DNA from 3 places in the Streptomyces tyrfis genome. Region 3 is predicted to be linked to each of the others. Evidence: riboswitches for the same ligand, from Rfam matches in the RefSeq annotation. Region 3 holds a riboswitch; each other region holds the start of a gene.
What was found. A riboswitch is a leader RNA that binds a small molecule or an ion and turns the genes downstream of it on or off. The one in region 3 is predicted to bind cobalamin.

Region 1: linked by a shared signal. The riboswitch ahead of WA762_RS32345 (ribonucleoside-diphosphate reductase subunit alpha) and the one ahead of WA762_RS35665 (CoA-acylating methylmalonate-semialdehyde dehydrogenase) in region 3 are both predicted to bind cobalamin.
Region 2: linked by a shared signal. The riboswitch ahead of metE (5-methyltetrahydropteroyltriglutamate--homocysteine S-methyltransferase) and the one ahead of WA762_RS35665 (CoA-acylating methylmalonate-semialdehyde dehydrogenase) in region 3 are both predicted to bind cobalamin.

The regions. Positions count from the first base shown of each region.
Region 1 is NZ_JBAGJZ010000064.1:22,696-24,949, reverse strand. Features, by position in the region: gene WA762_RS32345 (ribonucleoside-diphosphate reductase subunit alpha) at 1-1,308, opposite strand, end outside; cobalamin riboswitch at 1,446-1,573, opposite strand; gene mctP (monocarboxylate uptake permease MctP) at 1,743-2,254, opposite strand, start outside.
Region 2 is NZ_JBAGJZ010000026.1:103,250-105,503, reverse strand. Features, by position in the region: partial or broken gene WA762_RS20950 (malate synthase A) at 12-260, shown strand; cobalamin riboswitch at 490-709, shown strand; gene metE (5-methyltetrahydropteroyltriglutamate--homocysteine S-methyltransferase) at 874-2,254, shown strand, end outside.
Region 3 is NZ_JBAGJZ010000010.1:23,696-25,949, forward strand. Features, by position in the region: gene WA762_RS10055 (ECF transporter S component family protein) at 1-679, shown strand, start outside; cobalamin riboswitch at 739-912, shown strand; partial or broken gene WA762_RS35665 (CoA-acylating methylmalonate-semialdehyde dehydrogenase) at 1,141-1,359, shown strand; partial or broken gene WA762_RS10060 (enoyl-CoA hydratase) at 1,372-2,167, shown strand; gene WA762_RS10065 (BTAD domain-containing putative transcriptional regulator) at 2,248-2,254, opposite strand, start outside.

The sequences.
Region 1 (2,254 bases), on a different contig from region 3:
GCCCGGCTCGGCGGTCTGGTTCGCGGTGCGGTTGGCGGCGTCCTTGAACGTCATCCAGCCCTGACCGGTCTGCGCGAGGGTGCGCATCATCCGGCCGTACAGCTCACGGGCCGGCATCGTCTTGCGGGCCAGACCCTTCGCCTCGGCCGCCCGGTACGCGGCGTCGAACTCGTCGCCCCACAGGTCGACCAGGCCGGGCACGTCGGACGGGGAGAACAGCGACCAGTCGCCGTCCGCGTCGACCCGGCGCATGAACTCGTCCGGGATCCAGTGCGCCAGGTTGAGGTTGTGGGTGCGCCGCTGGTCCTCGCCCGTGTTGTCGCGGAGCTCCAGGAACTCCTCGATGTCCGCGTGCCAGGTCTCCAGGTAGACGGCGGCGGCGCCCTTGCGGCGGCCGCCCTGGTTGACCGCGGCGACGGAGGCGTCGAGCGTCTTCAGGAACGGCACGATCCCGTTGGAGTGCCCGTTGGTGCCCCGGATCAGCGAACCGCGGGCCCGGATGCGGGAGTACGGCAGACCGATGCCGCCCGCGTGCTTGGAGAGCCGCGCCACCTGGTGGTAGCGGTCGTAGATCGAGTCGAGCTCGTCGAGCGGCGAGTCCAGCAGATAGCAGGAGGACATCTGCGGGTGCCGGGTGCCGGAGTTGAAGAGCGTGGGGGAGGAGGGGAGGTAGTCGAGCTGGCTCATCAGCCCGTACAGCGCCGCGACCTCGTCGACCGCGCGCGGCGACTCGTCCTCGGCGAGCCCGCACGCCACCCGCAGCATGAAGTGCTGGGGCGTCTCGACGACCTGGCGGGTGTGCGGGTGGCGCAGCAGATAGCGGCTGTAGAGGGTGCGCAGTCCGAAGTAGCCGAACCGGTCGTCGGCGCCGTCGGCGAGGGAGCGCTCGACCAGCGCGTCCAGGGCGGCGGCGTGCGCCCGGACGAACTCGGCGGTGCGGTCGGCGATCAGGCCCTCGCGGTGGCCGACGGCGACGGACGCGGAGAAGGAGACCGCGCCCTGGCCGGCCGCCTCGTCCGCGATGGCGCGGGTCAGCAGCCGGGCGGCGAGCCGGGAGTAGGCGGGGTCCTCGGAGATCAGGCCCGCCGCGGCCTCGGTGGCCAGCGACCGCAGCTCCGCCTCGTCCGACCGGGCACTGCGTCCGCGCAGCGCGGCGGCGGCCACCCGGCCGGGGTCGGTGTCGGGCAGGTCGGCGGTGAGAACGGTCAGGGTCCGCAGGAGCGCGGCCCCAGGTCCGTCGTGTGCGGTTCCCTCGGACTCGGCCGCTTCGGACACGACTGAGGCCGGATCGGCTGGCGCGATGGTCACGCGGTGCTCTCCCTCGCTCGGCTCGGGGCCGGCGGGGAACGGGGCAGCCGGGCAGCCGGGCCCGGGGCGGGGCGGCACTGCCTACGGCGTCCACCGGCCTTTCCGCGAGGCCCGGACGTCTGGCATCCGGTTCGGTCGAGCCGGACGCGCTGCCGGCAGGTCCTCGGACTTGCTTCCAGGTGCGCAAAAGCACACTGAACACACCGTTGCGGGACAGTTCCGGATTCGCACCGGATTCCCCTGCGACGACAGCGAGCATGAGCATACATGTGGGGGCCGCCGGATGAGGCCGCCCCCAGATGTTGTGTCGGCCGACTCGTGTCGAGGCCACAGAACGCCCTCTGCGGCCCTGGCGGGAGCAAGCCGGACGGCCCGCCGCACCCCTCGGGAAAAGGGGTCCGGCGGGCCGTCCGGGGGCTCTGCGGAGGTCGTTCTCAGTGTCCCGCGCCGGGCGCCGCCGTCGCGCTCGGGGGCTCCGGCACGGCCGGCGGCGGCTCCGCGGCCACGTCCGGGTCGCCCGCGTCCGCCGTGTAGTCGGCGGGCGAGGTCTCGTCGGTACCGGCGGGCGCCTTCAAGGCGTTCAGGACGAGGGTCAGCGCCACCGTCACCACCACGTTCAGCACGAACGCCGTCAGGCCGATGTAACCGATCTCACCGATGCCGGGGATCTCCGCGGACGATCCGCCGAAGTGCGCCTGGGTCGGGCTCGCGACCCCGTACGCGGCCACCGTGCCGTACACCATGCCGACGGCCCAGCCCGAGAGCAGCGCCCAGCGGTGGAACCAGCGGGTGAACAGACCGCCGACCAGGGCCGGCATCGTCTGCAGGATCCAGATCCCGCCCAGCAGCTGGAAGTTGATCGCGACCGTCTTGTCCATGGTGAGGACGAAGGCGAGCGCGCCGACCTTCACCAGCAGCGACACCAGCTTGGAGACCCTGGTCTCCT
Region 2 (2,254 bases), on a different contig from region 3:
CGCCCGGCGAGGAGGACGCGGCGACCGCCGAGATCGCCCGCGTGCAGGTCTGACAGTCGCTGTGGCACCGGGTGATCGACCGGGACACGGTGCTGCGGCTGCTCGACGAGGAGCTCGCCGCGCTCGGCGCGGAGTATCCCTGGGCGCCACTGGGCGAGGTGCGCGCGCTCTTCGAACGGAACGCCCTGGCAGCCGAGTTGCCGCTGTTCTTCACCCCGGACGCCTACGCCGGGCACCTCGTGCGCCACGCGCGGGCGTGACGCCCGGTCGGGACCGCGCCAGACCAGGGCCGGAGGCGGGCCGGCGCACCCGTGCCGCCGCCTCCCCGCGCCGGCTCCCCCACGTCGGCTCCCCCGTGCCGCCGCTCCCCGGGGAGGGGAGGAGGCCCGGCGCTTCCCGTCTCCGGACCGTTTCACTCCTGTCGGCCGTGTGTCTCATCTCGCCATCCGGATGATGGACAGGGTGCGCCGCATTCCGGAGCCGCGCCGTAAGCTGGCCGTTGCAGCTGGTTCGCCCCGTCCGCCAGGCGGGATGCGTCGCAAGAGGGAACCCGGTGGGAATCCGGGACTGCCCCGCAGCGGTGAGCGGGAACGACCGCCGTCATACGCACTGGGCCCGGCAAGGGCCTGGGAAGCGACGGCCAGTAGGCGACCTCCCCCGGGAGGACGTGCCCGCGAGTCCGAAGACCTGCCATCTGCCCGTGTGCGAACCATTCGCGCGCGGACATCCCGGTGACCTCGAGGGCGGGTCGGCGTACATACCAGACGGACGGCCGCGCCATGCCGCGCGAGGCCGCACCGTCCGGTCCGTCACCCTTCGCACCCCCGTGACGTCTCCGGGATCTCAGGGATTCATCTCGCGAAGGAGATCTCCGTGACCACCGAGTCCGCAGCCGCGGCAGCACGGGCCACCGTGTACGGCTACCCCCGTCAGGGTCCGAACCGGGAACTGAAGAAGGCGATCGAGGGCTACTGGAAGGGCCGCGTCACCGCCGACGCCCTCCGCTCCACCGCCGCCGGACTGCGCCGGGCCAACTGGCGGCAGCTGGCCGACGCCGGCATCGAGGAAGTCCCCACGGGCGACTTCTCGTACTACGACCACGTGCTGGACACCACCGTGATGGTGGGCGCGGTTCCGGCACGCCACCGGGAAGCCGTCGCCGCCGATCCGCTGGACGGCTACTTCGCGATGGCGCGGGGCACCCAGGACGTCGCACCACTGGAGATGACCAAGTGGTTCGACACCAACTACCACTACCTGGTGCCCGAGTTGGGCCCGGATACGGTGTTCACGGCCGACTCCGCCAAGCAGGCCGCCGAGCTGAAGGAGGCCCTCGCACTGGGCCTGAAGGCCCGGCCCGTCCTCGTCGGCCCTGTCACCTATCTGCTGCTGGCCAAGCCCGCGCCGGGCGTGACCGCGGACTTCGACCCGCTCACCCTGCTGGACCGGCTGCTGCCGGTGTACGCGGAGCTCCTGGCCGACCTGCGCGCGGCCGGCGCCGAGTGGGTCCAGCTGGACGAGCCCGCTCTCGTCCAGGACCGCACCCCGGCCGAACTCGACGCCGCCGAAAGCGCGTTCCACGCGCTGGGCGGTCTCACCGACCGGCCCAGGCTCCTGATCGCCTCCTACTTCGACCGGCTGGGCGACGCCCTGCCGGCCCTGGCCAAGGCACCGGTGGACGGGCTCGCCCTGGACTTCACCGAGGCGGCCGCGGCCAACCTGGACGCCCTCGCCGCCGTCGGCGGACTGCCCGGCAAGCGACTGGTCGCCGGGGTGGTCGACGGGCGCAACATCTGGGCGAACGACCTGTCGAAGTCCCTCGCCACGCTCGGCACCCTGCTGGGCCTGGCCGAACGGGTCGACGTGTCCGCCTCCTGCTCGCTGCTGCACGTCCCGCTGGACACGGCGGCGGAGCGGGACATCGAACCGCAGATCCTGCGCTGGCTGGCCTTCGCCCGGCAGAAGACGGCGGAGATCGCCACCCTCGCCGAGGGGCTGGCCCACGGCACCGACGCGATCAAGGCCGAACTCGCCGCGAACCGGGCCGTCCTGGCCTCCCGGGCGAACTCCCCCATCACCCACGACCCGGCCGTGCGCACCCGCGCCGCCGCCATCACGGACGCCGACGCCCGCCGCTCCCAGCCGTACGCCGAGCGGACCGCGGTCCAGCGCGCCGGTCTCGGCCTGCCGCTGCTGCCGACCACGACCATCGGCTCGTTCCCGCAGACGACCGATCTGCGCACCGCCCGCGCCG
Region 3 (2,254 bases):
CGTCTTCGGCGCGCTGCTGGTGCTGGTCCTGTGCGTGGTGCTGTCGGAGATCGCCGAGGGCGGCATCGACTCCAAGGCGCTGGCCATGCTCGGCGTCCTGTCCGCCGTCAACGCGGCCCTGCGCCCGCTGGGCGCCGGGACCGCGGGCGTCGAGACCGTCTTCTTCGTCCTGGTCCTGGCGGGCCGGGTCTACGGGCCCGGCTTCGGATTCACCCTTGGCTGCACCTCGCTGTTCGCCTCCGCCCTGATCACCGGGGGAGTGGGCCCGTGGATGCCGTACCAGATGTTCGGCTGCGCGTTCGTCGGGATGCTCGCCGGCTTCCTCCCACGGGCGAGCGGACGCCGCGAGGTGCTGCTGCTGGCCGTCTACGGGTCCCTCTCGGGCTATCTCTTCGGCTTCCTGCTCAACCTCTCCTTCTGGCCCTTCTCCCTGGACCCCCACAGCTCCATCGCCTATCTGCCGGGTCTGCCCCTCACCGAGCAGTGGCAGCGCTACATCGCCTTCGACCTCGCCACGTCCCTCGGCTGGGACACGGGCCGGGCGGTCACCAACTTCGTCTGCGTGACGCTGGCCGGACCCGCCGTGCTGACCACCTTCCGGCGCGCCGCGCGCCGTGCCCGGTTCCACGCCCCGGCGCGTTTCGCGGCCCCTCGAACGGCCGAACCCGGACCCCGCTGAGCTGCGGGAACGTCCCGGAACGGGCCCGGGGGCGGATTTACTAGGGCGCCCAACTATATGGTCGCGACAAGGCCCGCGGTGCGGGGAAGCCGGTGTGAATCCGGCACGGTCCCGCCACTGTGACCGGGGAGCACGCCGTCGAGCAGGGCGCCACCGACGAGCAGGACGTCGGGAGGGCGGACGGCGCGCGCTGATCCGGGAGTCAGGATACCGGCCGCGGGATGTTCCGTGTTGTCCACGAGGATGGAGCTGACACGCATGGCACCGGTGCGCTTCCACGAATCCGGCGACCCTGCGGCAGGGGCGCCCGCTCGCCGGGAAACCCGGCGGCACCCCGCCGTCGCCGTCTGACGGTTCCCCCGCCATACGCGATCTCGCGCCGCCCCCGCGCGCACGGACCACGGCGTCCGCGCGCGTCCGGCGGCGCGCCGTCCCGGATCGCCTGACGAGAGCAGGCACTCATGGTCCGCACGCAAGTCAACTACTCCGTACGAGAGTTGACCCACTTCATCGACGGCAGGCGCACCCCGGGAACCTCGGGTTCCCACGGTGACGTGTACGACCCCAACACCGGCGGGATCCGGGCCCGCGAGCCCCTCGCGAGCCGCGCCGAGACCGAGGCGGCGATCGGCGTCGCCGAACGCGCCCAGCGGGGCTGGGGCGACTGGAACCCCCAGCGCCGCGCCAGGGTTCTGCTCCGGTTCCTCAAACTCGTCGACCAGGAAAGGGACTCCCTGGAACGCAAGGGCCGCGCCGCCCTGCTCGCCCTCGACCGCCCCGGCGCGCTCAACGCGCTGAACCTCCAGGTGATGAACGAGGTCGTCGCCGCCACCGACGCCCTCGACCGGGACCCGGACTGCGGATGCGTCGTGATCACTCGATCGGCCAGGGCGTTCGCGGCCGGCGCCGACATCAGGGAGATGCGGTCGAGGGACTACCCGGACATGTATCTCGCGGACCGGTTCGCCGCCTGGGACCGGCTCGGACAGCTGCGCACCCCCACCGTGGCGGCGGTCGCCGGCTACGCGCTCGGCGGCGGCTGCGAACTCGCCATGCTGTGCGACATCCTGCTGGCCGCCGACACGGCCGTCTTCGGCCAGCCCGAGATCAAGCTCGGGGTGATCCCCGGCATCGGTGGCTCCCAGCGCCTGACCCGCGCGGTCGGCAAGGCCAAGGCCATGGAGATGTGCCTGACCGGCCGCACGATGGGCGTGGCCGAGGCCGAGCGCGCCGGACTGGTCTCTTCGGGTGGTGCCGGCCGACGAGCTGCTCGGCGAGGCGCTCGCGGTCGCGGAGACCGTCGCGGGCATGTCGCTGCCGGTGGCGATGACGGCCAAGGAGGCGGTGGGGCGGGCCTTCGAGACGACCCTCTCCGAGGGGGTCCGCTTCGAACGCCGACTCTTCCACGCGGTGTTCGCCACCGCCGACCAGAAGGAGGGCATGCGCGCCTTCGTCGACAAACGGCCGCCCGAGTTCCGCCACCGGTGACCCGCCGCGCGCGGCGGGGCCGCCCGGCAGGCCCCGCCCCGGCCGCGACCGGCGGGCCGGACCCGGTCGCCCGGCTCCGCTCAGCCG